Regions from separate parts of the Xanthobacter flavus genome, predicted to be linked through region 2. Evidence: predicted binding sites of a transcription regulator. Region 2 holds the regulator's gene; each other region holds the start of a gene.
What was found. Region 2 encodes LexA, which represses DNA repair genes until DNA is damaged. Its sites were predicted from a motif close to TGTTCNNNNTGTGTTCNG; they were not measured.

Region 1 (7,244 bases), 4.2 Mb from region 2:
GCCCCACTCGGGCCAGCCACTTGCGGGCGCGGCTGCGCGCCTCTTCGGTGTCGGTGCCGGCGACCTCAAGGCCGATGGCCACGTTGTCGAGCGCGGTCTTCCAGGGAAACAGGGCCTCGGCCTGGAAGAGATAGCCCGCCGCGCTATTGAGGCCGGCAAGCGGGGTCCCGTGGATTGTGACCGTGCCGGAGGCCGGCTTCAGGAGGCCGGCCGTTGCGTTGAGAAGGGTGGACTTGCCGCAGCCGGTGGGGCCGACGATGGCGACGAACTCACCATCCGCGACTTCGAGATCGACACCCTGCACGGCCACAAAGGGCGAGGCGGCGCGGCTGGCGCCCGGGAAGGCGATGGTGATGTCGCGCAGCCCGACCGCGCATGCCTGAGCCATGCGGCCTCCCTGGACCACGCTGAAGGGTTGCACCACTGAACGTCTCCCGATCCCGCCCGCGCGTCCGGTTGGCCCGGATCAAGCGGACAAGGTAGCCGAGGGCGCGCGGGAGGCAAGGGCGGAGGCGTGAGGTCGGGCGCCCCCTCACCCCGGCCGGGAAAAGGTCAGGATCTCCCGCTTGCCGGCGTGGTTGGCCGGGCCGACGATGCCCTCGTTCTCCATGCGCTCCATGAGAGAAGCAGCCTTGTTGTAGCCCACCTGCAGCCGGCGCTGGATGTAGGAGGTTGAGGCCTTGCGGTCACGCATGACGATGGCCACGGCCTGCTCGTAAAGGTCACCGCCGGCGTCCGCGATGCCGGAGCGGTCGAACACCGCCTCGTCGTCGTCCTCGGCCACGGCGTCCTCGTCCAGCACCACCTCGTCGATATAGTCCGGCCCGCCCTGGGCCTTGAGGAAGGCGACGACCTTCTCCACCTCGCCGTCCGAGACGAACGGGCCGTGGACGCGGCTGATGCGGCCGCCGCCGGCCATGAACAGCATGTCGCCCTGCCCCAGCAGCGTCTCTGCGCCCATCTCGCCGAGGATGGTGCGGCTGTCGATCTTGCTGGTCACCTGGAAGGAGATGCGGGTGGGGAAATTGGCCTTGATGGTGCCGGTGATGACATCCACGGAAGGCCGCTGCGTCGCCATCACGAGATGAATGCCGGCGGCGCGGGCCATCTGGGCGAGGCGCTGGATGGCGCCCTCGATCTCCTTGCCTGCCACCATCATCAGGTCGGCCATCTCGTCCACGATGACGACGATGTAGGGCAGCGCGGTCAGGTCCATCTCCTGTTCCTCGAACAGGGCCTCCCCGGTCTCGCGATCGAACCCCACCTGCACGTTGCGGGTGATGATCTCGCCCCTGGCCGATGCCTCGCGGACGCGGGCGTTGTAGCCATCGATATTGCGCACCGCGAGACGGCTCATCTTGCGGTAGCGCTCCTCCATCTCCTTCACCGCCCATTTCAGCGCGATGATCGCCTTCTTGGGGTCGGTGACGACGGGCGTGAGCAGGTGCGGGATGCCCTCGTAGACGGAGAGCTCCAGCATCTTGGGGTCGATCATGATGAGCCGGCAGGCTTCCGGCGTGTGCCGGTAGAGCAGGCTCAGGATCATGGTGTTGATGGCCACCGACTTGCCCGATCCGGTGGTGCCGGCGACCAGCAGATGCGGCATCCGCGCCAGGTCGGCAATCACCGGCACGCCGCCGATGGTCTTGCCCAGGCACAGGCCGAGCTTGGGATGGGCCTCGGCGAATTCGTGGCTCGCCAGAAGCTCGCGCAGCCACACGGTCTCGCGCCGCCGGTTGGGCAGCTCGATGCCGATGACGTTGCGCCCCTCCACCACCGCGACGCGGGCGGAGACCGCGCTCATGGAGCGGGCGATGTCCGGCGACAGGCCGATGACGCGGGAGGACTTCACCCCCGGTGCGGGCTCGAACTCATAGAGGGTGACGACCGGGCCGGGATTGGCGTCGATGATCTCGCCGCGCACGCCGAAATCGCGCAGCACCTGCTGGAGCATGGTTGACGACTGGTCGAGGAATTCCTCGGAAAGTTCATAGTCCGGCTCGACTACCGGCGGCTCGCGCAAGAGATCGAGGGGCGGGAGGAAATAGGGGCCGCTGTCCCCCTCCGCCACTGCGGGAACAGCCTCGGGCGGGAGGGTTGCAACGGACGGCACCGGAACAGGGGCGACGGCACCCGACGCTGCAGGCGCTGCTGCCGAGGCCGCGGGAGCGGACGTGGCAGCCGAATGCAGGGCGCCGAAGAACTGGGCGCTGATGCTCTGCTGGTAGGGCCGCCAGGACGCGAACGCTTCGCCCGACAGGATCGACCCGGCCGCGAGGGGTAGGGATTCATCCTCGGCTTCGGCCTCGTCCTGATCCTCGTCTTCGAGCACGGCGGTGTCTTCCGGCTCATCCTCGTCGAGTTCGGTGTCGAGTTCCTCGTCTTCCTCGTCCGTCAGGTCCGTTTCCTCGAAGGCATCGTCTGCGAGTTCGTCGTCTTCAAGTTCATCGTCCTCCAACTCCGAGGAGAGTGCCCCGTCGTCCTCGTCCAGTTCGTCGTCGTCCTCGGAAAGGTCGATCTCCTCTCCCTCCTCCTCGGCGTCGTCCGTGTCGCCCTCCAGTTCAGCGACCTCATCGTCCTCGGAGTCTTCCTCCTCGATCTCGTCGTCCTCGAGTTCATCCTCCTCGGAGGCGTCCGCCTTGAAAACCTCGTCTTCGTCGAAGTCGACAGCCTCCTCGGCGTCGGACAGGACCTCGAACGCCGGGTCCTCGCTCTCCACCAGGTCGTCTTCCGCATCGGCCGTCTCTGCGGGCGCAGGATCGAGGTCCTGCTCCCCGGCCGGAGCGGGCGGGGTGGCGGCGCGGCCGAGGACGACGAGGCGGAGCAGGCTCCACAGGTGATCGGGGACGTCAGCCGTGTCGACCTCCGAAGCCGCCTCGGCCACAGCCTGTGGCGCGGTGTCGGCCTCAAGGAGCGCAGGAGCTGCCGTTTCGGTCAGGATCTCCTCGCCCGGGACTGTCTCCACAAGCGCGACCTCGGAGGCAGGGGGCTCGCAAACCAGCGCAGTCGCTTCTTCCGCAACGGGCGGCAGGACGACGGGGGCCGCCGTCACCTCTTCCGGCACGGCGGCGGGCGCGGCGAAGGCGGTCTCCGTGGGGATATCCGCGAGCTTAGCGACGGGCTGTGCCAGCGGCTGGACCACGTCATCCGCCGGCTCGAACAGGAAGTGCCAGCCGCGGCTCGACCCCTGGGTCGTGACCGGGGTGGGCACCTGCGGCAGGACGGGCGGCATGCTCGGCAGCGGGGGCGCGCCCGGCTCGCGGGGCCGCAGCAGATGGTCCGGGGTGCGGGTGAAGCGGGTGTTGGCGTCGAGGGTGAAGGGCCGGAGCCAGCTCGGGACCAGTTCCAGGTCGATCCAGCTGTGGGTGGGCTCCGCAGTCTCGAAGGCGCCGTCATGGAGGCTCGGGTCGTATTCCGGAATCCGCTCGTAGAACGAGGGCAAGCCGCGTTCGGAACCAGAATCGGCCACGGGCGCTTCGAACGTTTCGTCAGGAGCGAACGAGGGGTACGCAAAAGGTCTGGGAGGACGGTTGAAGGAAGACATGGGAATCCGAAATCCGCAGCACCGGCGCCGTTTCGCAGACACTAGGGCGGGGGCGTTAAGGGGAGGTTTGCACCTCCAAACAACGGTTTCTGAATACCTTGTCTGTGAATCATGGGGACAAGCCGACACGGCCTCCCCTCGCCTGAACCCGGTTCGGTCCAGCCCCCGCAACCCCTGCTGCCGGACCTCCATACGGTTGACATTCCGCGCTCACGGAGTCCTTTCTAAAGAGAACAAAATAGGAACATTGGTCTTCCTCCATGCCCCCCCAGCAGGCTCCGCGCGAGGATCTGGCGGCCCTTCGCCGCCGCATCGTCGAAATGGAACGGCTGTCCGGACTTCCGGACGGGGCTGCCCGGCCGCGCCTGTCCCTGGGGGCCCCACTGGATGATGCCCTGGGCGGCGGCCTCGCCCGCGATGCGCTGCACGAGGCCTTCCCGGCGGAGAAGGGCAATGCCGCCGCCGTGCTCGGCTTCGCCCTCGCGCTCGCGGCCGGCACCCGCAAGCCGGTGCTGTGGGTGCGGCAGGATATGGCGGCGCTGGAGGGCGGCGACATCTACGGCCCCGGTTGCGCCGCCTTCGGGCTTGATCCCTCCCGCCTGATCCTGGTGGCCGCCGCCGACGCCGCCGACACGCTGGGCGCCGCGGAGGAGGCCCTTGGCCACGGCGCGCTCGGGCTGGTGGTGGCGGAGCCTTGGGGATCCCCGCGCCTCATCGACCTCACGGCTACCCGCCGGCTCGCCTTGCGCAGCGAGCGCTCCGGCGTCCCATCCCTCCTGCTGCGACCGGGGGCAGATCCCGGCCCTTCCGCCGCCGCCACCCGCTGGCGGGTCGCCGCCGTCCCCTCCCGCGTGGCGAGGGACGTGCCGGCCTTCTGCCTCGGGCCGCCCGCCTTCGCGCTGGAGATCGAGCGCAACCGCCTCGGACCCACCGGCCGCTTCACCGTGGAATGGAATGCCCATGCCCGACGCTTCACCCCGGCGCCTCGCCGCGCTCTTCCTGCCGCACCTGCCGACCGACCGGCTGCACCGCAGCCGGCGGGGACGTCGCATGTCGTCGGCTGGCGCCGCACCGGCTGACCTGCCGCTGGTCACGGTGGAGGTGAAGGCGAACGCCCGCCGCCTCGCCGCGGTGGACGCAGCCGCCGCCCGCCTCGGGCTTCATCCCGGCCTTACCCTCGCCGACGCGCAGGCCCGCGTGCCGCAGATGGAGGCGGTGGAGGCGGATGCGGCGGCGGATGCCGCGCTGCTTGCGGCCATCGCATCGTGGTGCGAGCGCTGGACGCCGTTCGTCGCCGTTTCCGGGCCGGACGGGATCGTGCTCGACATCACCGGCTGCGCCCATCTGTTCGGCGGGGAGGGGGCCATGCTGGCGGCCATGACCGAGCGGCTCGCCGCCACCGGACTGGCCGCCCAGGGCGCGGTGGCCGGGACCGCCCGGGCCGCCCTCGCCCTCGCCCGCTGGCGGCCGGGGCAGGTGGTGCGGGCGGGGGGCGAGCGGGAGGCCGTCGCGCCCCTGCCGGTGGAGGCCCTCGACCTCGATGCGGAGGCGGCGCGCAGCCTCGCCTATCTCGGTCTCGTGCGGATCGGCGACATCGCCGGCAAGCCCCGCGCGGCGCTGGCCGCCCGCTTCGGCAGCGCCCTTGTGGACCGGCTGGACGAGCTGTGCGGCGCGGCTTCGCCGCCCATCTCCCCGCTCAATCCCCTGCCCGTCTACGTGGCGGAGCGGCGCTTCGCCGAGCCCATGGGCGATGAGGTGACCGCCCGCGCCGTGCTCGCCGACCTCGCCCGCGATCTCGCCGGTGTGCTGGAGCGGCATGGCGAGGGCGGACGACGCTTCGAGGCCGCCTTCTTCCGCAGCGATGGCGCGGTGCGGCGGGTGGCGGCGGGCACGGCGGCCCCCCTGCGCGACGGCGCCCGCCTCGCCGGCCTGTTCCGCGAGCGGCTGGCCGCGCTGGCCGATCCACTCGATCCCGGCTTCGGCTATGACGTGATCCGCCTCTCGGTGACCACAGCCGAGCCGCTGGCCGCCACCCAGTCCGGTTTCGGCGCCGAGCCGGCCGGCGCGGGGCTGGACCAGTTGGTGGATACCCTCTCCGCCCGGCTGGGTCCGCGCCGCGTCACCTGCCTTGCCGCGCAGGACAGCCATGTACCCGAGCGCGCCGCCGTGCGGATGCCGGCGCAGAAGGCCTGGCGCAGCCGGGACATGCTTGCTCATGATTGGGCCGAGCCGGCTGCCGCAGATGCGCCCCTTGCCCGCCCGCCGGCCCTCTTGCCCGTGCCCGAGCCGGTGGAAACGCTGGCCGAGGTGCCGGACGGCCCGCCCCTGCGGTTCCGCTGGCGGCGCGTGCTGCACGAGGTGGCGCGGGCCGAGGGGCCGGAGCGCATCGCCCCCGAATGGTGGACCGCCCTCGATGGCAACCGGCCGGGCCTGACGCGGGACTATTTCCGCGTGGAGGACACCGAAGGACGCCGCTTCTGGCTCTATCGCGAAGGCACCTACGGACGCGAGACGTCGGCGCCGCGCTGGTTCCTGCACGGCCTGTTCCCGTGAGCGGCCCCTTCTATGCGGAGCTGGCGGCGGCCTCGCATTTCTCCTTCCTGCGCGGGGCGAGCGCGCCGACCCATCTGGTGCGCACCGCCGTCGCCCTCGGCCTCGACGGGCTCGGCATCGCCGACCGCAACACGGTGGCGGGCGTGGTGCGGGCCTATAGCGCGCTGGAGGATCTGCGCAGTCTCGACGAGGATCTGGAGGCAGACGACCCCGAGGCGGAGGCAAAGCGCGCCGTCGCCGCCCGCGCCCGTGCCTTCCGGCTGGTGACGGGCGCGCGGCTCGTCTTCTGCGACGGCACGGCGGACATCATCGCCTATCCCTCCACCCGCGCCGGCTGGGCCCGGCTCTGCCGCCTGCTGACCACCGGCAACCGGCGGGCGAAGAAGGGCGACTGCCACCTGTCCCTTCCCGATCTCGTCGCCGATGCCCGCGACCTGATGCTCATCGTGCTGCCGGGCGAAGGCGGGAACGCTCTTCCGACCCTCCTCTCCCGCCTTGGCGAAGCGGCCGCCGGGGCAGTGTGGCTCGGCGTCGACATGCCCTTCTCCGGCGCCGACCGCCGCCGCCTCGCCGCGCTGAAGGCCATCGCCGGTGCCGCGGATGTGCCGCTGCTGGCGGTGAACGAGGTGCTCTATGCGACGCCGCAGGAGCGGGACCTACAGGACATCCTTACCTGCGTGCGCGAGGGCACAACCATCGCCGAGGCCGGACGACGGCTGATGGCGAACGCCGAGCGCCATCTTAAGCCCCCCGCCGAGATGACCCGCCTGTTCCGCGACGCCCCGGAGGCGGTGGCGGAGAGCGCGGCATTCCTCGCCCGCATCGACTTCACACTGAAGGAGCTGAAGTACGACTATCCCGAGGAGCCCGTGCCTCCCGGCTGGACGCCGCAGGCCTGGCTGGAGGAATTGACCTGGCGCTGCGCCGCCGTGCGCTATCCCCCCGGCATCCCCGAGAAGGTGGAAAAGCTGCTCAAGGACGAGCTGGCCCTCATCCGCCAGCTCGAATACGCCCCCTATTTCCTCACCATCCACGACATCGTGCGCTTCGCCGAGAGCCGCGGCATCCTCTGCCAGGGGCGCGGCTCGGCAGCCAATTCCGCCGTTTGTTACGTGCTCGGCATCACTGCCGTTGACCCCGCCGACAA
Region 2 (7,244 bases):
ACGGCGCCGACCGCAGCGCTCCGGAATGTGCGCAAGCGCGGCTGCGATTTTTCCGAAAGCACGCCTGGCCTCTTTGCCGGCCGCCGCCTGACCGGACGCGACATCATGCTCGCCGCCGCTATGGACCATGCGACGCTGCCGGTCGCCCGCCGCCCGCGCGTCGCGCTGCTGCAGACCGGCGACGAACTCGTGCTGCCGGGCCAGGGCACCGGCAAGGACAGCGAGATCGTTGTCTCCAACGCCTTCGGCCTCGCCGAGCTGGCCCGCCGCGCCGGGGCGGAGGTGACCGACCTCGGGCTCTTCAAGGACGATCTCGCCGCCATCCGGGCCGTGGTGGCGCGGGCGCTCTCCGGTGAATTCGATCTCGTGGTGTCCTCGGGCGGCGCCTCGGTGGGCGATCATGACCTCATGGCGCCGGCGCTGAAGGCCGAGGGGGTGGACCTCTCCGTCCACAAGATCGCGCTGCGCCCCGGCAAGCCGCTGATGTTCGGCCATCGGGGCGATGTGCGGGTGCTGGGGCTGCCCGGCAATCCGGTCTCCTCCCACGTCTGCGGGATGATCTACCTCGTCCCCCTCGTCCGCGCGCTCCAGGGCGATTCCCGCCCCGGCCCCGAGACCGTGCCGGCGCGCCTCGCAGCCAACCTGCCGGCCAATGACGTGCGGCGGGATTTCATGCGCGCCACCCTCGAACGCCGGCCGGACGGCACGATCCACGCCACGCCCTCACCCTCGCAAGACAGCGCCATGCTGAGCATTCTCGCTGCCGCCGACTGCCTTCTGGTGCGCCCGCCTTTCGCGCCCGAAGGCCGCGTCGGCGATGCGTGCGAGATTATTCTCCTCGACGATTGAGCGCTTAACGGGGCCTTCACCACTTGCGGAACACAAAAGGAACAGATAAAGACTGTTCATGATTTGTTTCGCGGCGCACCGGGCTGGATGCGCCTGAAATCGGGACCGGCCAGAGGCGCTGGCTCCAGACGGTGCGTGCAAGGAACGGGGCCAGGGAATGCTCACTCGGAAGCAATACGACCTTCTGCGCTTCATCCATGAGCGGCTGAAGGAAACCGGTGTTCCCCCCTCCTTCGACGAGATGAAGGAGGCTCTGGACCTGCGCTCCAAGTCCGGCATCCATCGTCTGATCACCGCTCTGGAAGAGCGCGGCTTCATCCGCCGCCTGCCCAACCGCGCCCGCGCGCTGGAAGTGGTGCGCCTGCCCGACAGCGTGGCGCCGGGCCTTGCCTCCGCCCGCTCGGCGGGGCGTGGCTTCTCCCCGTCCGTCATCGAGGGCAGCCTCGGCAAGGTGCGCCCGGTGCCCGAGGATGATGAGGCGGGCCAGGTGGTCTCGGTGCCGGTCATGGGCCGCATCGCCGCCGGCACGCCCATTTCCGCCATCCAGAGCCGCAGCCACACCCTGAACATCCCGCCCGAGATGCTGGGCAGCGGCGAGCATTTCGCCCTTGAGGTGCGCGGCGACAGCATGATCGAGGCCGGCATCCTCGACGGCGACACGGTCCTCATCCGCAAATGCGATTCCGCCGACACCGGCGACATCATCGTCGCGCTGGTGGACGACGAGGAAGCCACCCTCAAGCGCCTGCGCAAGAAGGGCGCCTCCATCGCGCTCGAGGCCGCCAATCCGGCCTATGAGACGCGCATCTTCGGTCCCGACCGCGTGCGCATCCAGGGCCGCCTCATCGGCCTCATGCGCCGCTACTGATCCTTATTTCTCCTGCGGGAGATCCGGAACGGGGTGAGGGGCGCGGCGGTCCACGCTCAACGGGCGCCTGCGCTTTCCTGAAGGCGTTGCCCCTCACCCCGACGCTTTGCCGGCATGTCACGGAGCCATTGCATCCGCCTGCGGATCGCCGGCATCGGCGGCGCCGGGTTCGGATGCGGGCTCCGGCGGCAAGGGCGCCATCCAGGGGCGGGATACGGCGGCCTTCCGGCTTGGCTCGGCGACGAGCGTGCCATCGCGGAGGGAGAAGGCGAGCGTTCCCGTCCGCACCAGCTTTTCCAGCGTCAGCACGTCCGCCGGGCACGCGCGCGGTGGGGCATCGCGGGTGACAACCATGCGGGAATTCAGGCAATCCGCCTCCAGGCTTTCGGCACGTCGGGACACGGCGATGGTGCCGCCGCCGGGCAGCGGCGCAGTGCAGCCCAGGGGATCGCAGGTGAAGCCGGCGGCAAGGTCCCTGGTTCCGGCCGTGCGGCGGTCCCCCTCCCGCGTCAGCCACTGCTCCACCACCAGCTTCTGGCCGGAGGCGCCGAGCACCGAGAGGCGTCCGTCCGGCATCCGCACCGCCACCGTCTGCGCATCGGGCGCGACGAGGAGATCCGGCCTCATCGGCGCACCCGCGACCAGTCCCGCGATGCCGAGGGGAACCAGCGCCGCGAGGGTGAGCACACCCCGCAGCAGGCAGAGGGCCAGCAGCGCGAGGGACAGCCACAGCAATGTTCCGGCGCCGATGAAGGCGGCGCGGACGTCGGCGCCCGGCAGGGTACCCACCCAGTCGGACACCGCCGTCATGATCTCGATGCCACGCCCCATCACGGGCCAGGCGAGATGATCCCAGCCGAACGGCATCAGCAGCACGCCCGCAAGTCCCGCCGGCATCACCAGGAAGGACACGGCCGGCATGGCCGCGAGGTTGGCGAGAAGCCCGTAGGGGGCAACCCGCTGGAAATGGAAGATGCCGTAGGGTGCCGTCGCAAGGCCCGCCACCAGCGAGGTGAGCGCCGTTCCCGCCACCAGCACCGCGACCCAGGAGACCACCGCCCCGGCGATCCCGTCCGGCCGGGGGATCGCCCGCAGGGGCTGCAGCCGCTCATAGGCGGCGACGAGGGCGAGGGTGGCGGCGAACGACATCTGCGTACCCGGATCCAGCGCCGCCTCCGGCGTCAGCGCCAGCACCAGCACCGCCGCGACACCCACCGACCGCAGCGAGAGGGACGGTCGCCCCACCATCACGCCGGCCAGCACCAGTCCGGTCATGACGAAGGAGCGCTGGGCCGGCACGTCATTGCCCGACAGCACGAGATAGAAGGCGCTGCCGGAAAGCGCGATCAGCGCCGCCATGGACTTGATGGGCCACGCCAGGGCCAGCCCCGGCACCAGCGCCAGCACGCCCCGCGCCAGCGCAAACAGGGTGCCGGCCACCAGCGCCATGTGCAGGCCGGAGATGGAGAGGATGTGCGAGAGGCCGGACACCCGCATGCTCTCCTCCACCGCATGGGGAATGCCGGAGCGGTCGCCCGCCACCAGCGCTACCGCCACCTCCGCCGGCACGCCGGAAAGCGAGGCGCGGATGCGGGCCGACAGGCTCTGGCGCACCCCGTCGAGCGCCATGGCGAGGCGCACGGACAAGGGCGGGTCGCGCGCCGGCGCCGCCTTCGGCCGGCCGAGCCCGTAGCCGATGGCGCCGATGCCCTGAAACCACGGCGCGCGACCGAAATCATGGGCACCCGGCATGGCGGGGCCGGAGGGCGGCAGCAGCTGGGCGAGCTGCGTCACATGGCTTCCGACCGGCGGCGCCCAGCCCTTGCGCAGCGAGAGCCGCACCAGCGCCGGCGCCGTGGCGAGCCCGCGCACGGCATTGCCATCGAGCCGCAGCAGGATGCGGTCGCCGGTGGTGCGCCGTTCCACCCGCTCGATAAAGCCGGAAAGGCGCACCGGCGTCTTAGGCGGAACGATCGTTTCGTGGGCGATGAGCGCCGTCCGCGCCCCGCCCGCCGCAAAGCCGGCGACAGTGGCGAGAAGCACGGACGTTAGGGCGAACATCACCGGCCGCGCCCGCGCCGCCACCGCCGCCCCCGCCAGCAAGGTCACCAGAACAAGGCTGGCGGCCAGCGAGGGTTCAGTGGAGGCGCCGAAATACAAGAGAATCCCGGCGGCAAAGGCGGCCGGCAGCCACAGGATCAGCCGGCCGGATGCGGCCTCGGCCGCCGCGTCGTGGGCGATGCGGGCGGTCAGCGCGTCGGCGAGGCGGAGAAGCCCGCGCGCGGAGGGGAGCGGGAGCGTCCGCGCGCCCGCCCGTGATCCCGCCCGCGCGTGCCCCGAAGCCCGCTCGTCCATCCCCGCCCGCCCGGGGCACGGCCGGGCCGCGCCTGCCCCCGTGTTCCTTGTGCCCCGCCTCTATGCTACACGGGCGCCTCCCGCGCGCCATGTGGCTCGGTTTGCGTTCCGCAGGGCTGCCGCACGCGCGTTTCCCGTCCAAGCGGACCCAAGCCCGCCGAGCCCCGCCCGATGTCGCAGATCGTCACCCGCTTCGCCCCCTCGCCCACCGGCTTCCTGCATATCGGCGGGGCGCGCACGGCGCTGTTCAACTGGCTCTATGCCCGCCACACCGGCGGCAAGATGCTGCTGCGCATCGAGGATACGGACCGCCAGCGCTCCACCAAGGAAGCCATCGAGGCCATCCTCGAAGGCCTTTCCTGGCTGGGCATCGAGTGGGATGGCGATCCCATCTACCAGTTCGCCCGCGCCGAGCGGCATCAGGCCGCGGTGGCGGAGATGCTGGCGAAGGGCAACGCCTATCGCTGCTACGCCACGCCCCAGGAGCTGGACGAGATGCGCGAACTGGCCCGCAAGGAGGGCCGCCCGCCGCGCTATGACGGCCGCTGGCGCGACCGCGCCCCCTCCGAGGCGCCGGCGGACCGCGCCCCCGTCATCCGCCTGCGCGCGCCGCAGGAGGGCGAGACGGTGATCGACGACATGGTGCAGGGCACCGTGACCTTCCCCAACAAGGATCTCGACGACCTCGTGCTGCTGCGCTCGGACGGCACGCCCACCTACATGCTGGCCGTGGTGGTGGACGACCACGACATGGGCGTCACCCACGTCATCCGCGGCGACGACCACCTCACCAACGCCGCCCGCCAGACGCAGATCTACCGGGCGCTCGGCTGGGACGTGCCGCGCATGGCGCATATCCCGCTCATCCACGGGCCGGATGGCGCCAAGCTCTCCAAGCGCCACGGCGCGCTCGGCGTCGATGCCTATCGCGACATGGGCTATCTGCCGGCCGCGCTGCGCAACTATCTCGTGCGCCTCGGCTGGAGCCATGGCGACCAGGAGGTGTTCTCCACCGAGGAGATGGTCGAGTTCTTCGATCTCGACAAGGTCGGCCGCTCGGCCGCGCGCTTCGACTTCGCCAAGCTCGAAAGCCTCAACGGCCATTACATGCGCGCCTCCAGCGATGCGGAACTGCTCGCCGCCATCGACGCGCTGGTGCCCTACCTGCCCGACGCCGAGCACCGCCTGCCGCGCATGACCGACACGCGCCGGACCCAGCTCGCCGCCGCCATGCCGGGCTTGAAGGAGCGGGCGAAGACGCTGGTCGAACTGCTCGACAATGCCGAGTTCATCTTCGTCGAGCGGCCCATCCCGCTGGATGAGAAGGCGACGACCCTGCTTTCGCCCGAGGCCCGCGCCCATCTCGCCCGCCTCGTGCCGCTGCTGGAAGCCGTGGAGTGGACCGCCGCCGCCACCGAGGCCGTGGTGCGCAGCTATGCCGAGGCGCAGGGCGTGAAGCTCGGTGCCGTCGCCCAGCCGCTGCGCGCCGCGCTCACCGGCAAGTCCACCTCCCCGCCGGTGTTCGATGTGCTGAGCGTGCTCGGGCGCGAGGAGAGCCTCGGCCGGCTGAAGGACCAGATCGCGGAGGCTGTGGCTTGAAGGCGGCCGCCGTCACCGTCGCGCTGGATCTGAAGGGGCTGAAATGCCCCCTGCCCGCCCTGCGCACCCGCAAGGCGCTGGCGCAGTCGGCGGCGGGCACGCGGCTCGTCGTCACCTGCACGGACCCCATGGCGGTGATCGACATCCCCCATCTCGCGCACGAGACGGGCGCGGTGCTCGAAAAACAGGAGGTCGAGACCGGCCTCCTAACCTTCGTGCTGGTGAAGGCGTAGCGCTGCCTCGCTCAGGCGCCGCGCGGGCGCTTTGCCTCGCTCAGGCGCCGCGCGGGCTTGGAGGCCTTACGCCGTGAGCGGCAGCGCCCGCTCCACCAGCCGCACCCAGTAGGATGCGCCATAGGGAATGGCCGCATCGTCGAAATTATACTGCGGATGATGCAGTCCGGCGGACGGGCCATTGCCGATGAAGATGTAGGCGCCGGGCTTCTCTTCCAACATGTAGGCGAAGTCCTCGGCCGCCATCAGCGGCGGTGCGGCTGCGTCCACTTCCGAAGCGCCGGCCACCTCGCTCGCCACTTCGGCGGCGAAGGCCACCTGATCGGCGTGGTTGCTGGTGACCGGATAGCCTTCCTTGAAGCTCACCGTCGCGGTGGCGCCATAGGCTGCCGCGACGCCCTCGGCCACCTGCCGGATGCGCTCGCGCAGCTGCGCGCGGACACCCTGATCGAGCGTGCGGGCAGTGCCCACGAGGGTGGCCGAAGGGGGCAGCACGTTGTCCGCCTCGCCCGCGTGGAACATGGCGATGGAGACCACCGCCGCCTCCAGCGGATCCACATTGCGCGAGACGATCTGCTGCAGCGCCATCACGATGGCGGCGCCGGTGAGCACCACGTCCACGCCCTGGTTGGGCCGCGCCGCATGGGCGCCGCGCCCGTCCACCACGATCTCGATATGGTCGGCGGAGGCCATGATGCCGCCCGGCCGCATGGCGAAGCGGCCCACGTCCAGCCCCGGCAGATTGTGCATGCCGTAGACCTCGCGGACCGGGAAGCGCGTGAACAGGCCATCGTCGATCATGGCCTTGGCCCCGGCTCCCCCCTCTTCCGCCGGCTGGAAGATGAGCACCGCCGTGCCGGAAAAGGCCCGCGTCTCCGCCAGATGCTGCGCGGCGCCGAGCAGCATGGCGGTGTGGCCGTCATGGCCGCAGGCGTGCATCTTGCCGGGGGTTTCAGAGGCATAGGCGGCGCCGGTCTTCTCCAGAATGGGCAGCGCGTCCATGTCGGCGCGCAGGCCGATGAGCGGGCCATCTCCCTTGCCACGCACGATTCCCACCACGCCGGTGCGGCCGATGCCGGTGATGACCTCGTCGCAGCCGAAGGCGCGCAGTTTCTCCGCCACCGAGGCGCTGGTGCGGTCCAGGTCGTACATCAGCTCGGGATGGCGGTGGAAATCCTGCCGCCAGGCCGCGATTTCTTCGGCGCGGGCGGCGATGTGGTTGTTGACCGGCATGGCAATTCCAGAAGCAATGGGACGGCCATGGTGCGGAAGCCGTCCGGCCCGGTCAATGCCCCGCCCGCGCCGCTCCCCGCTGAAATGCCGGGACATCCCGCCCTCCC
Region 3 (7,244 bases), 4.5 Mb from region 2:
CAGCTACCTTCACGCGCCGGCCTTGACCCGCACCGGGCGCAGGAGGAAGGCGGGGAGGTGGGACATGTCCGCCGGCTCGTTGGCAGGCGCCCGCTCGCGGCGCGGGGGACGTGCGTCGCCCTCCTCGCGGGTGGGACGACGGTTGCGCTCGGGGCGGTCGCCACGCTCGGCCGACCGTTCCGGACGCGTGGCGCGTTCCCGCTCCTGACGCTCGGGACGTTCGGTGCGCTCGGGACGCTCCGCCCGTTCAGCCCGCGGCTGACGCTCGGGCCGCTCGGCACGCTCGACGCCTTCGGCCCGGGGCTCGCGCTCGCGGCGCGGCTCGCGCTCGCCGCGACCTTCGCGATCGCCACGAGCCTCTCGGGGCTGACCCTCGCGCGGCTCCTTGTCCATGCGGCGCTTGCCGCGCAGACGGCCATCCTCGCGCCCGCGGCGCTCGGAGGCCGGCGGCGCATCGCCGAGGGCCGGGCCGTGCCAGGGAATCGGGTTGCCGATCAGCTTTTCGATGGCCGAGAGGGACTTGGCATCGAGGTGCGTGACCATGGTGTAGGCCGTGCCGGCGCGGCCGGCGCGGCCGGTGCGGCCAATGCGGTGGACGTAATCCTCGGAATGGTGCGGCACGTCATAATTGAAGACGTGGCTCACCGCCGGGATGTCGAGGCCGCGCGCGGCCACGTCGGAGGCCACCAGCAGGGTCGCCTCGCCGTTGCGGAACTCGTCCAGCGCCTTGATGCGGGCGTGCTGGTCCATGTCGCCGTGCAGGGCGACGGCATTGAAGCCGTGCTTCTGCAGCGAGCGGTGGAGCACCGCCACGTCGCGCTTGCGATTGCAGAAGATGATGCCGTTCTGCAGGTTCTCGCAGCTGCGGATCAGCTCCCGCAGCACGTCGCGCTTCTCATAGTCCTCGCGGCCGGAGGCAACCAGTTCCTGCGTCACCGTGGTGGCGGTGGACGCGGGCTTGGAGACTTCCACCCGCACGGGGTTGGAGAGGAATTGCGAGACGAGGCGCTGGATCTCCGGCGGCATGGTGGCCGAGAAGAACAGCGTCTGGCGGGTGAAGGGCACGAGCTTGCAGATGCGCTCGATGTCCGGGATGAAGCCCATGTCCAGCATGCGGTCGGCCTCGTCGATGACGAGAACGTCGATGCCGGAGAGAAGCAGGCGGCCGCGCTCCACATGGTCGAGCAGGCGGCCCGGGGTGGCGATCAGCACGTCCACGCCGCGAGCGAGCTTGGAGTCCTGGTCACCGAAGGAAACGCCGCCAATGAGCAGGGCGACGTTCAGCTTGCTGTACTTGCCGTAGCGCGTGAAATTCTCTTCCACCTGGGCCGCCAACTCGCGGGTGGGCTCCAGGATGAGAGTGCGCGGCATGCGGGCACGGGCGCGGCCCTGCTCCAGCAGCGTCAGCATGGGGAGCGTGAAGGCGGCGGTCTTGCCGGTACCTGTCTGCGCGAGGCCGAGAACATCCCGGCGCGCGAGAACATGGGGGATGGCCTGGGCCTGGATCGGGGTCGGGATCGTGTAGCCGGTGTCGGCGACCGCCGCGAGGACCTTGTCGCTCAGGCCGAGTTCGGAAAATGACATTGCATCTTTTGGATGCGGCGGCGCGCCGCTGATCGAACGTCCCGTGCCGTACGGGGTCAGACGAGTGGTCGTCGGTCGGCGCGCTTGGATTCGACATATCTCGGACGACGCATAGCAACATAAGAAAATGATGCGCCGTGTCAATGTTTTCCGGCCGGGGTCGCCGATTCGGGGGCCAAAACGGCCGAGCGTGTCGTCCAGGCGGCCCAAATGCACGCTTTCCGAGCACCCGCCATGCGTTGAGTGAATGTGTGTGCGCTGCACCCATGCGGCCTCGTCGGGTTGACCCATCCCGCCCGACGCCGCAGGGATGGCGTCCCTGTCGCCGTCCCGGATCCCATGCCCTTTCTTCTCGTCCTCGGTCTTGCGGCGTTCGCGAGCGCGTTTTCCATGCGCGTCGTCGATCCCATGCTGAACATTCTGGCGAGCGACCTTCAGGTGACGCTGCAGCAGGTGGCCATGCTCGCCAGCGCCTTCACCTTTCCCTATGCGGTGATGCAGCTGGTGTTCGGCCCCATCGGCGATGCGGTGGGCAAGGTGCGGCTCATCCGCGTGAACCTCGTCATGCTCTCCATCGGCCTCGCGGTGTCGGCCACCGCGACCAGCCACGAGATGCTGCTCGCCTCCCGCGTCTTCTCCGGGGCCTTCGCCGGCGGCATCATCCCGGTGGTCCTGGCGACGGTGGGCGACAGGGTGGCGTACGAGCGCCGGCCGGTGGCGCTCAGCCGGGTGCTGCTCGCGCTGGTGCTGGGGCAGCTCTCCGGCTCGGCTTTGGCCGGCTTCATCGCCGAGATGGCGGGGTGGCGCGAGGTGTTCTGGTCCGCCTTCGGCGTCGCCGCCCTCGCCGCGCTCGCCACCATCTTCGGGCTCACGGAGGAGGGGCAGCGTCAGCCCCTGTCGTTCGCCGCCTCCATCGCCCGCTACGGCATCGTGCTGCGCAACCCCTTGTCCATAAAGGTCTATGGCGTTGTCGCCATCGAGGGCGCGCTGAGCTTCGGCGTGTTCCCGCTGGTGGCGCCGCTGATGGTCCACCAGGGCATCGGCGATGCCAAGGAGGCGGGCATCGCGCTCGGCGCCTTCGCCATCGGCGGTGCATTCTATACCTTCGCCGTGCCGCTGCTGGTGCGCTATCTCGGGCTCGGCGGCATGGTGCGGTGGGGCGCCGCCGGGGTGGGGGTGCTGCTTATACTCGCCACCCGCGCCCACGGGCTCCTGCTGATGGCGGCGATCTTCGGCGCCGCCGGCTTTGCCTTCTACATGATCCACAACGTGCTGCAGATCCTCGCCACCGAGCTTGCCCCGGAGGCGCGCGGATCGGCGCTGGCGCTGTTCGCCTCCTTCTTCTTCATCGGCCAGGCGGTGGGTGCGCTGGCGCTGACGCAGGCGGCGGGCTTCGCCGGGGTGGTGGCCATGTTCATCGCCGCCGGCATCGGCATGCTGGTGCTCGCCGGCCCCGCCGGGCTGCTCCAGCCGCGCAAGGGGCACATCTCGCCGTCAGAGACGCTGTAGCAAGGTGCCGCCCGAGCCCCCTGCGAGGACGGATAGCGCCGGCTCAGATGTCCAGCATCTCCTCGCCCGCGAAAGCGGCGCGCTCGGAGATGAAGGCGAAGCGCGCTTCCGGCTTGTTGCCCATGAGCCGTTCCACGAGATCCACGGTGGCGGCGCGCTCTGCATCCTCCACGGAGACGCGCTGCAGGGTGCGCGTCTTCGGGTCCATGGTGGTTTCCTTGAGCTGCGCCGGCATCATCTCGCCGAGGCCCTTGAAGCGGCCCACATCCACCTTGCCCTTGGCGGAAAACTCCTTCTTCAGCAGCCGCTCGCGGTGGGCGTCGTCCCGCGCATAGAGGGTCTTGGCCCCCTGCGTGATGCGGTAGAGCGGCGGCACGGCGAGGAAGAGGTGGCCCTCCTCGATCAGCTTCGGCATCTGGCGGAAGAAAAAGGTGACGAGGAGGGAGGCGATGTGCGCGCCGTCCACGTCCGCGTCGGTCATGATGATGACCTTCTCGTACCTGAGGTCCGTCTCGCGGTAATGGGTGAGCGTGCCGCAGCCCAGCGCCTGGCCGAGGTCGGCGAGCTGCTGGTTGGCGGCAAGCTTGTCGCGGGTGGCGTTGGCAACGTTCAGGATCTTGCCGCGTAGGGGCAGCACTGCCTGCGTCTTGCGGTCCCGCGCCTGCTTGGCCGAGCCGCCGGCCGAGTCACCCTCGACGATGAAGATCTCGGAGCCGGCCGCCTCGGTGTTGGAGCAGTCGGCGAGCTTTCCGGGCAGGCGCAGCTTGCGCACGGCGGTCTTGCGGGAGACCTCCTTCTCCTGCTTGCGGCGCAGCCGCTCCTCGGCCCTGTCGATCACATGGTCGAGCAGGCGGCTCGCCTGCACCGGGTTGGCGGCGAGCCAGTGGTCGAAGGGGTCGCGCAGCGCCTGCTCGACGATGCGGGCGGCCTCGGCGGTGGCGAGGCGGTCCTTGGTCTGGCCCTGGAATTCCGGCTCGCGCACGAACACCGAGAGCATGGCGGCGCAGCCGGCGATCACGTCGTCGCCAGTGATGACGGAGCCGCGCTTGCCCTGGCCGGCGCGCTCCGCATAGTCCTTCAGGCCCTTGAGCAGCACAGCCTTGAGACCGTTCTCGTGGGTGCCGCCATCGGGCGTCGGAATGGTGTTGCAGTAGGAGGAGATGCCGCCGTCGGCATCCGCCACCCAAGCCACCGCCCATTCCACCGAGCCGTGACCGCCGGTCTTCTGGATGCGGCCGGCGAAGATGTCCGGATGGACGAGCGTGTTGCCTTCGAGATCGGCCGCCAGATAGTCCTTGAGGCCGCCGGGGAAGCGGAAGACCGTCTTCTCCGGGATGTTCTCGCCGGCCTTCAGCAGCTCGGGATCGCACGACCAGCGGATTTCCACGCCGCCGAAGAGGTACGCCTTGGAGCGGGCCATGCGAAACACGCGGGCCGGCTCGAAGTGCGCGCCGGCGCCGAAGATCTCCGGATCGGGATGGAAGCGCACGCGGGTGCCGCGCCGGTTGGTGATGCGGCCGACTTCCTTGAGCGGCCCTTGGGGCAGGCCCTTGGAGAAGCTCTGGCGATAGAGGGTCTGGTTGCGCGAGACCTCCACTTCGAGGTCGTCGGAGAGCGCGTTCACCACCGAGACGCCGACGCCGTGCAGGCCGCCGGAGGTCTCGTAGACCTTGCTGTCGAACTTACCGCCGGCATGCAGCGTGGTCATGATGACCTCGAGCGCCGACTTGCCGGGGAACTTCGGGTGCTCCTCCACCGGGATGCCGCGGCCATTGTCCGAGACGGTGAGATAGCCGTCGGCACCCAGCTGCACCTCGATGAAGGTGGCATGGCCGGCCACCGCCTCGTCCATCGAATTATCGATCACCTCGGCAAAGAGGTGGTGCAGCGCCTTGGAATCGGTGCCGCCGATATACATGCCCGGCCGGCGCCGCACCGGCTCCAGCCCTTCCAGCACCTCGATATGGGCGGCGGTATAATCGCCGGCCATCTGAGGCACGACTGCGGCCTTGCCGCGCGCGCTTTCCTTCGCCGGCGCCTTGCTGGAGCCGCGCGGCCGGGCGGCGAAGAGATCGTCGGAATTATCGCTGTCGGACATGGCACTCTGAGGTCGGAGGTTTGGGCGCCAGATAGCAGAACGGCAGGGCCGGCGCGAATCGGGACGGCGCCGCGGCCCCTGATTTCCCCAGTGTGGCAGACCCGGCGCCGAAGGGGAACGGAATGGCAACAAAACCCCCATAATCCCCCGCGCTCGACGCCGCGCCTCTCCTCTGGCTTCATGCGCGCGTGAACATCGCCGTGCCGAATCGCCTCTTCCTCGACGTCGCCCGCTCCGCCACCGGCCGCACCTGGCGGGAGCGGCTGGACGTGCGCGGCGGGCAGACGGCGCTCGCCATGGCCCAGCGCTTCGGCATCAGCGAGCTGCTCGCCCGCGTGCTCGCGGCCCGCAACGTGCCGCTGGACGAGGTGGAGCGCTATCTCGACCCCTCCATCCGCACCCTTCTGCCCGATCCCGACACGCTCACCGACATGCCCGCCGCCGTGGCCCGTCTCGCCCGCGCGGTCACGACCGGCGAGCAGGTGGCGGTGTTCGGTGACTATGACGTGGACGGCGCCTGCTCCACCGCCCTCATGGTGGGCGTGCTCCAGGCCGGCGGGCTCGACCCGTTCTTCCACATTCCGGATCGCATCTTCGAGGGCTACGGGCCGAACGTGCCGGCCATCGAGCAATTGGCCGCGCGGGGCGTGACCCTGCTGGTGACGGTGGATTGCGGCACGACCTCCCTCGAACCGCTGGCGGCCGCGAAACGGCTCGGGATGGATGTGGTGGTCATCGACCACCATCAGGCGGGGGAGACCCTGCCCCCCGCCACCGCCATCGTGAACCCCAACCGGGAGGACGACCTCTCCGGCCTTGGCCATGTCTGCGCGGCGGGGCTCGCCTTCGTGGTGGCGGTCGGCTTCGTGCGGGCGCTGCGCCAGAGCGGGCACTTCAATGCCGAGCGCCCGGCGCCGGACCTGCTGGACGCCCTCGACATCGTGGCGCTGGCGACGGTGGCGGACGTGGTGCCGCTCATCGGCCTCAACCGGGCCTTTGTGGCGAAGGGCCTCATCGCCATGCGCCGGCGCTCCCGCATCGGCCTCACGGCGCTGATGGACGCGGCGCGGCTCGATGGGCCGCCCCGGCCGTTCCATCTCGGCTTCCTCATCGGCCCGCGCATCAATGCCGGCGGGCGCATCGGCGAGGCGACGCTGGGTGCGCGCCTGCTGCTGACGCAGGACCCCGCCGAGGCGCGCGGGATCGCCGCCGAACTGGACCGCCTCAATGCCGAGCGGCAGGAGGTGGAGCGCGCCATCCTCGCCGCCGCCGAGGCCGAGGCGCATGCGGCGCTGGGCATCTCGGAGGAGGGCGCGGTGGTGGTGGTGAGCGGTGAGGGCTGGCACCCCGGCGTCGTCGGCCTCGTCGCCGCGCGGCTGAAGGAGCGCTTCCAACGCCCGGCCTTCGCCATCGCCTTCAATGGTGAGACCGGCACCGGCTCCGGCCGCTCCATTCCCGGCGTGGATATCGGCCGGGCGGTGCGCGGCGCGGTGGAGAGCGGGCTATTGGTGAAGGGCGGCGGCCATGCCATGGCGGCCGGCCTGACGGTGGAGCGCCGCCAGCTCGGCGCCCTGCGCGCGGAGCTGGAGCAGCGCCTCGCCCCGGATGTGGAGCGTGCCCGCGCCGAGGGCACCCTTTCCATCGACGGCGCGATGACCGCGCGCGGGGCGACGGTGGACCTCGTGGAGACCGTCGCCCGTGCCGGCCCGTTCGGCGCCGGCAATCCGGAGCCGGTGTTCGCCTTTCCCGGCCACCGCATCAGCTATGTGGAGAGCTTCGGCGCCGGCCATGTGCGCGCCCGCATCTCCTCGCCGGACGGCACGACGCTGAAGGCCACCGCCTTCCGCTGCGCCGAGGAGCCGCTGGGCCGGGCGCTCTTGGCTGCGCGCGGGCGCAATCTGCATGTGGCCGGATGCCTCGACATCGACACCTGGCAGGGCGAGACGCGGGTGGCGCTGCGCATCCGCGACGTGGCGGAGGCGGGATGAGGGCTCTGCCGTGAAAGTGCTGCTCGCCGTCCTCCTCTGCTTCAACGCCGGCTTCGTGGATGCGG
Region 4 (7,244 bases), 160 kb from region 2:
TGGGGATTGGTGAGGCCAACCGGCTTCATGGGGCCGAAGCGCAGCGTCTCGCGGCCCCGCTCGGCCATCACCTCAATGGGCAGGCAGCCGTCGAAATAGGGAGTCTTGGCCTCGAAGTCGCGCACCGGGGCCTTGTCGCCCGAGATCAGCGCATCGACGAAGGCGTTGTACTGCGCCTCGTCCATGGGGCAGTTGATATAGTCGGCGCCGGTGCCGCCCGGCCCCGCCTTGTCGTAGCGCGACTGGAACCACGCCTTGCCCATGTCGATGCTGTCGAAATGCACGATGGGCGCGATGGCGTCGAAGAAGGCGAGAGCACTTTCGCCGGTGAGGTCCAGAATGGCCTCGGCCAGGGCCGGGGAGGTGAGGGGGCCGGTGGCGAGTATCACATTGTCCCACTCGGCGGGCGGCAGGCCGGTGATCTCCTCGCGACGGATCTCGATGAGGGGATGGCTCTCCAGCGCGGCGGTGACGGCGCGGGAGAAGCCCTCCCGGTCCACCGCGAGCGCGCCGCCGGCGGGCACCTGATTGGCATCCGCCGCCTTGAGGATCAGCGAGCCGGCGCGGCGCATCTCGGCATGGAGCACGCCCACCGCATTGCCCTGCGGATCGTCGGAGCGGAAGGAATTGGAGCAGACCAGCTCGGCGAGGCCATCGGTAAGGTGGGCTTCGGTGCCGCGTACCGGCCGCATCTCGTGAAGAACCACGGGAACGCCCCGCGCGGCCAGCTGCCAGCTCGCCTCCGAGCCTGCGAGACCGCCACCGACCACATGGACGGGTGCGACATTATCGCCATTCGGACGGTCAGGCCAAAAAGTGTCAGGCATCGCGGCTCCAGTGTGCCGCCGGCAATCGGGGGCACCCGGCGGGACAAGCGGTGTGCCACACGCGCCGCTCGCTCTTCAACCCTCTGCGCGTTTCACGGGCTATTGGCCACGCGCGCAACCCTGAAAACGAAAATGGTCCCCTGAGGGACCATTCTCCGGTACCTGCCCGAAGGCAGGCTCAGCCAAGACGGCGCCGCCTGGAATCAGGCGGCGACCGAAGCGTGGCGCGCCACGGCGCGGATTTCGCTGCGCGACACGTTGATGTCGGCGAGCGAACGATCGTCAAGGCTGGAGAGCTCGGCAACGGTACGGTTGTAAACCTGCCACCGGCGGAACTGGCGAGCCAGGAAACCCCAGAGCAACATCTTACTTCTCCTGATGTGGCCGCCGACCCGGCGACTCCACTCAATGCCGCAAACATATGCGCACATGCTGCAGCGCCATAGGACCGCTGACGCATTGCTGCAATGCAACGCGCGCATGGTAGGAGAACCTCTCGTTAAACTATGGGAATGCTGCAATGCTGCATTGCAATCAGCGCAGCCGCTCGCGTTTTTGTAGAGGTATTTTTTTGCCGCTCGATAATATTATATCCTGATCGGGCGAAACTCGACAGTACGCGTTGCTCAGGTTGCGCGCGTCGTATGCGTAAACCATGCGGGGGCATGTGATGAATTCGGCACACGCGGTCGAATTGGCCGGGAACGCGATCTATACGGCCCAGGAAGAACGGGGACTTACCTCGCGCTTTCTTGGCTCGGCGGGCACCTTCGTGGAGGTGGGGGCGTACGATCCCGTCTTCCAGAGCCAGACCCTGCATCTCGAATTGACCGGCTGGCGGGGGCTCCTGGTGGAGCCGGTGCCCGAATTTGCCGAGAATCTGCGCCGCGCGCGCCAGGCGCAGGTTGTGCAGTGCGCATGCGTGGCGCCGGAGGCGTCCGCTGCCGGCCGCGTGGCGCTGCTGGAGCGGCGCGGACACAGCACCATCATCTTCAATCCGCGCAAGGTGCGGCCCGAGGAAATGGTGATGGAAGTGCCGGCCGCGACCCTCGACAGCATAATCGACGGGGCCGGTCTCTCCCGCATCGACTTCCTCTCCGTGGATGTCGAAGGCGCGGAGCCCGACGTGCTGAAGGGCGTCACCCTGAGCCGTTTCCAGCCGAAGCTCGTCGTCGTCGATGACCGGGAGCGCTTCGGCGAGACCTGCGCCGTTCTGCGCGCGGGCAATTACCATCTGGTGCGCCGCACCGGCCACAATGCCTGGTTCGTGCCGCACGAGACCGCGCGGCACCTGCACTGGCGGGCGCGGGCGCAACTCATGTGGACCTACGGCGTCGGCCGCCTGCTGCGTCGCGGCCTCCGGCCGGGCGTCGCCCAGTCGGCCTGAGCCCGGCGGGAGCCCCTACTCGGCTGCCTGACGGCGCCTCCGACCGCGCGCGGGGCGTGATGCCTCCCCCGGACTGTCGGCCTCCCGGGAAATCTCGGCGGACGGAGCAGGGGGCGCCGAAGCCTCCTGCGCAACGGAAGGCCCGACGACCGCCGCCTCTTCGGCGGCATCCCGCTCCGCCTCTTCAGCCACGGCGGCGCGCCTGAGCGTCTTGCCGCGGCCGGCAGCTCCCGACTTCCCGGCATCCTTGCCGGGCGCCGCCTTCTGCCCATCCGCGAACGGACGGCGGGCGAGCACTTCGGCGAGGAAGTGGCCGGTGTGGGAGCGCTTGTCCGCCGCCACCGTCTCCGGGGTGCCGGCCACCACGATCTCCCCGCCGCCGTCGCCGCCCTCCGGGCCGAGGTCGAGAATCCAGTCGGCGGTCTTGATGACCTCGAGATTGTGCTCGATTACCACCACCGAATTACCCTGCTCCACCAGCTCGTGCAGCACCTCCAGCAGCTTCTTGACGTCGTGGAAATGCAGGCCGGTGGTCGGCTCGTCGAGGATGTAGAGGGTGCGCCCGGTGGCCCGCCGCGACAACTCCTTGGAGAGCTTCACCCGCTGCGCCTCGCCGCCCGAGAGCGTGGTCGCCTGCTGGCCGACCTTCACATAATCGAGGCCGACGCGGTGCAGCGTCTCCAGCTTCTCGCGGACGGACGGAACGGCCTTGAAGAACTGCGCGCCCTCTTCCACCGTCATGTCGAGCACGTCGGCGATGGACTTGTTCTTGAAGGTGACTTCCAGCGTCTCGCGATTGTAGCGCTTGCCCTTGCAGACGTCGCAGGTGACGTACACGTCCGGCAGGAAGTGCATCTCGATCTTGATGACGCCGTCGCCCTGGCAGGCCTCGCAGCGCCCGCCCTTCACGTTGAAGGAGAAGCGCCCGGCGCCATAGCCCCGAGCCTTGGCTTCCGGCAGGCCGGCGAACCACTCGCGGATGGGCGTGAACGCGCCGGTATAGGTCGCCGGATTGGACCGGGGTGTGCGGCCGATGGGCGACTGGTCGATGTCGATCACCTTGTCGAGGTGTTCCAGCCCCTCCAGCTTGTCGAATGGGGCAGGGGCCTCTGAGGCGCCGTTCAGCCGGCGCGCGACCGCCTTGTAGAGCGTGTCGATGAGCAGCGTGGACTTGCCGCCGCCGGACACGCCGGTGATGCAGGTGAACAGGCCGAGCGGGATTTCCGCCGTGACGTTCTTCAGATTGTTACCGCGTGCGCCTGAGAGCTTGAGCATGCGCTTGGGGTTGGGCTTGCGCCGCGCCGGCACGCCCACGCTCAGTTCGCCGGTGAGATAGCGGCCGGTGAGGGACGCGGGATTGGCGAGGATTTCCGCTGGCGTGCCCTGCGCCACGATCTCGCCGCCGTGAATGCCTGCGCCCGGTCCCACATCCACCACATGATCGGCGGCGAGGATCGCGTCCTCGTCATGCTCCACCACGATCACCGTGTTGCCGAGGTCGCGCAGGTGCTTCAGCGTGCCCAGCAGCCGCTCGTTGTCGCGCTGGTGCAGGCCGATGGAGGGTTCGTCCAGCACGTAGAGCACGCCGGTGAGGCCCGAGCCGATCTGCGAGGCGAGGCGGATGCGCTGGCTCTCGCCGCCCGAAAGCGTGCCGGAGGAGCGCGCCAGCGTGAGGTATTCCAGCCCCACGTCCAGGAGGAAGCGCAGCCGCTCGCGGATCTCCTTCAGGATTCGCCCGGCGATCTCGTTCTGCTTGTCGGTGAGCCGGGCGGGGAGCTCCTCGAACCACCCGGACGCGGCCCTGACGGAAAGCTCCCCGATCTCGCCGATATGCCGCCCGTCGATCTTCACCGCCAGCGCCTCGGGCTTCAGCCGGTAGCCGTTGCAGACCTTGCAGGGGACCGTGGAGAAGTATTTGGAAATCTCCTCCCGCGCCCAGTCGCTGTCGGTCTCCTTCCAGCGCCGGTCGAGGTTGCGCACCACGCCCTCGAAGGTCTTCGAGGTCTCGTAGGCGCGCATGCCGTCGTCATAGTGGAAAGTGATCTTCTCGCTGCCCGAGCCGAACAGCAGCACCTCGCGCGCCTGCTCCGGGAGGTCGGCGAAGGGCACGTTCAGCTTGAAATGGTAGTGTTTGGCCAAGGCATCCAGCGTCTGCCCGTAATAAGGCGAGGTGGACTTGGCCCAGGGGGCGATGGCGCCCTGCTTCAGCGAACGGGCCTTGTCCGGCACCACGAGGTCCGGATCGATGGTCTGCTCCACGCCGAGGCCGTCGCAGGCGGGGCAGGCGCCGAAGGGATTGTTGAAGGAGAACAGCCGCGGCTCGATCTCTGGAATGGTGAAGCCGGAGACCGGGCAGGCGAACTTCTCGGAGAAGATGATGCGGCGTGGATCGCCGGCCTCGTCCTTCTCGTCGGCAAACTCGGCCACCGCGATGCCATCGGCGAGCCCGAGGGCGGTCTCAAAGCTGTCGGCGAGCCGCTGGGCGAGATCCGCGCGCACCACGATGCGATCCACCACCACGTCGATGTCATGCTTGAACTTCTTGTCGAGGGCCGGCGCCTCCGCGATCTCGTGGAATGTGCCGTCGATCTTGACCCGCTGGAAGCCCTTCTTCATCCACTCGGCGAGTTCCTTGCGGTACTCGCCCTTGCGCCCGCGCACCACCGGCGCCAGCAGGAAGAGCCGCGTGCCTTCCGCAAGGGTGAGCGTGCGATCCACCATTTGAGAGACGGTCTGGCTCTCGATGGGCAGGCCCGTGGCCGGCGAATAGGGCACGCCGGTGCGCGCCCACAGAAGGCGCATGTAATCGTAAATCTCGGTGACCGTGCCGACCGTGGAGCGCGGGTTCTTGGAGGTCGTCTTCTGCTCGATCGAGATAGCCGGCGAGAGACCGTCGATCTGGTCCACGTCCGGCTTTTGCATCATCTCGAGGAACTGGCGGGCGTAGGCCGAGAGGCTTTCCACATAGCGCCGCTGGCCTTCCGCATAGATGGTGTCGAAGGCGAGCGAGCTTTTCCCCGACCCGGACAAGCCAGTGAACACCACCAGACTGTCGCGGGGGATTTCGAGGTCCACGTTCTTGAGATTGTGCTCACGCGCGCCGCGCACCGAAAGGGTGCGGGCATCGCGGCGCGGAGTGGGGGACGCGGGACGCTGGGAGGCTGCGCGATCAGACATGGGCATCCGCTGGCGCCTGCGGCGCAAAAAGGGGTCAGGGCCTGAGGAACGATCGTGCCGCCCAAGCGGCGGCGGGCACGCCAGCGGCCGAAAGGCCCCTCTGCGCACCCGGGAGCGTGCTCATGAACTCATGGAAATGTAGTGGACCTTGTGCGATGCGGAAGAGAACATAATCAGAACCCCTGAAGGCAGCCAGCCAAAAAGAGCGGCGAGTCGCGTCGAATGCCCGCGACGCTCTTGCCAGTGTGGCGGAAGTCGATTAAGAACACAACGTGAACATTAAGACCTGTCCTGTTACGCACGGCGGCTGGCGAAGGTTCACCGGTTCATGGGGATAAAGCCGCGCTGGGGGTCGCATGGCCAGCCGGGAGCGCTAGGGTGCGAGTTTCGCGGAGCGCCGATAGCGGCCGCGGCGAACGATGGAACTACGGCAAGGAGAGCGGGATGGCCGGCAGCGTCAACAAGGTGATCCTGATCGGCAATCTGGGCCGCGACCCGGAGGTGAAGTCGTTCCAGAACGGCGGCCGCGTCTGCAACCTGTCCATCGCCACCTCCGAGAACTGGCGCGACAAGGCTTCCGGAGAGCGTCGCGAGCGCACCGAGTGGCACCGCGTGGTGATCTTCAACGAAAATCTCGTCGGCGTGGTCGAGCGCTTCCTGAAGAAGGGCTCCAAAGTCTACATCGAGGGGCAGCTCGAGACCCGCAAGTATGAGAAGGACGGCCGCGAGACCTACACCACCGAGATCGTGCTGCGGCCTTATCGCGGCGAACTGACGCTGCTCGACGGCCGCGAGGGCGGCGGCGGGGCCGGCGCCGACGATTACGGTGGCGGCTCGGACTTCGGCTCCGCGAGCCCCATGGGCGGCGGAGGCGGCGGCTACAGTGGCGGCTCCGGCGGCGGGCGTCGTCAGGCCCCGGCCGGCGGCGGCATGGGTGGCGGATCTGGCGGTGGACGACCCGTCGCCGACCTCGACGACGAAATTCCCTTCTGAGCGGATCTTCGCGGACGGACAGAACCGGTCGACGGGCGGCCTCGCCTCCCGCTCGGCCTTCGTTCCGGCGCCTTGCGCTGGTTCCCGGCCACCGGGGCATTTGCATTATCGTGCGGCGCCGGCAGGAGCTTTCCACCCCGGCGACGCGGACGCTTGGCGGCTGGCTTTTCCGCCTTTTGCGGCCCTGTTTGACGCAAAAGCGCCAGATTGTGCGAATGCCCGTGAGATGCGCCCCATAAGTATCTGATTTTTAAGGTGAAAATTTAAGCCTGCTGGAGGGGTTTTACTGGCGCTGGAAGGGTGAATCGGCTAGAAGGAAGCACCTCACCAATCCATGCGAGTATTGACTTTTGGCCGAATCCGAAACGCCGAAGAGTGGCGGCGAGCCGCCGTCCGACATCCGGCCCGTTTCCATCACGGAGGAGCTGTCCCGCTCCTATCTCGACTATGCCATGAGCGTCATCGTCGCCCGGGCCCTGCCCGACGTGCGCGACGGCCTCAAGCCCGTGCATCGGCGCATCCTGTTCTCCATGCACGAGAATGGGTACGAGTGGAACAAGCAGTACCGCAAGTCGGCCCGCGTGGTCGGCGACGTGATCGGTAAGTACCATCCCCACGGCGACCAGTCGGTCTACGACGCGCTGGTGCGCATGGCCCAGACCTTCGCCATGCGGCTCCCTCTGGTCGACGGTCAGGGCAATTTCGGCTCGGTGGACGGCGACGCCCCGGCGGCCATGCGCTACACCGAGGTGCGCCTGGAGAAGGTGACGAACACCCTTCTCGACGACCTCGACAAGGAAACGGTTGATTTCCAAGAGAATTACGACAATTCCGAGCGGGAGCCGACCGTCCTCCCTGCC

Region 1: the regulator LexA is predicted to act here: its motif matches at 3,774-3,791, upstream of J2126_RS03500 (ImuA family protein).
Region 3: the regulator LexA is predicted to act here: its motif matches at 5,305-5,322, upstream of parE (DNA topoisomerase IV subunit B).
Region 4: the regulator LexA is predicted to act here: its motif matches at 5,653-5,670, upstream of ssb (single-stranded DNA-binding protein).

What each region holds. Positions count from the first base shown of each region.
Region 1 is NZ_JAGGML010000001.1:700,482-707,725, forward strand. It holds gene J2126_RS03490 (ABC transporter ATP-binding protein) at 1-388, opposite strand, end outside; gene J2126_RS25215 (DNA translocase FtsK) at 533-3,469, opposite strand; gene J2126_RS03500 (ImuA family protein) at 3,805-4,623, shown strand; gene J2126_RS03505 (DNA polymerase Y family protein) at 4,505-6,097, shown strand; gene J2126_RS03510 (error-prone DNA polymerase) at 6,094-7,244, shown strand, end outside.
Region 2 is NZ_JAGGML010000001.1:4,920,859-4,928,102, reverse strand. It holds gene J2126_RS23090 (molybdopterin molybdotransferase MoeA) at 1-849, shown strand, start outside; gene lexA (transcriptional repressor LexA) at 1,007-1,717, shown strand; gene J2126_RS23080 (ComEC/Rec2 family competence protein) at 1,835-4,072, opposite strand; gene gltX (glutamate--tRNA ligase) at 4,244-5,671, shown strand; gene J2126_RS23070 (sulfurtransferase TusA family protein) at 5,668-5,904, shown strand; gene J2126_RS23065 (M20 aminoacylase family protein) at 5,971-7,137, opposite strand.
Region 3 is NZ_JAGGML010000001.1:458,358-465,601, reverse strand. It holds gene J2126_RS02245 (DEAD/DEAH box helicase) at 10-1,584, opposite strand; gene J2126_RS02240 (MFS transporter) at 1,924-3,093, shown strand; gene parE (DNA topoisomerase IV subunit B) at 3,137-5,191, opposite strand; gene recJ (single-stranded-DNA-specific exonuclease RecJ) at 5,392-7,179, shown strand; gene J2126_RS02225 (YoaK family protein) at 7,190-7,244, shown strand, end outside.
Region 4 is NZ_JAGGML010000001.1:5,078,847-5,086,090, reverse strand. It holds gene trmFO (methylenetetrahydrofolate--tRNA-(uracil(54)-C(5))-methyltransferase (FADH(2)-oxidizing) TrmFO) at 1-827, opposite strand, end outside; gene J2126_RS23810 (DUF1127 domain-containing protein) at 1,031-1,192, opposite strand; gene J2126_RS23805 (FkbM family methyltransferase) at 1,498-2,214, shown strand; partial or broken gene uvrA (excinuclease ABC subunit UvrA) at 2,494-5,391, opposite strand; gene ssb (single-stranded DNA-binding protein) at 5,836-6,384, shown strand; gene gyrA (DNA gyrase subunit A) at 6,735-7,244, shown strand, end outside.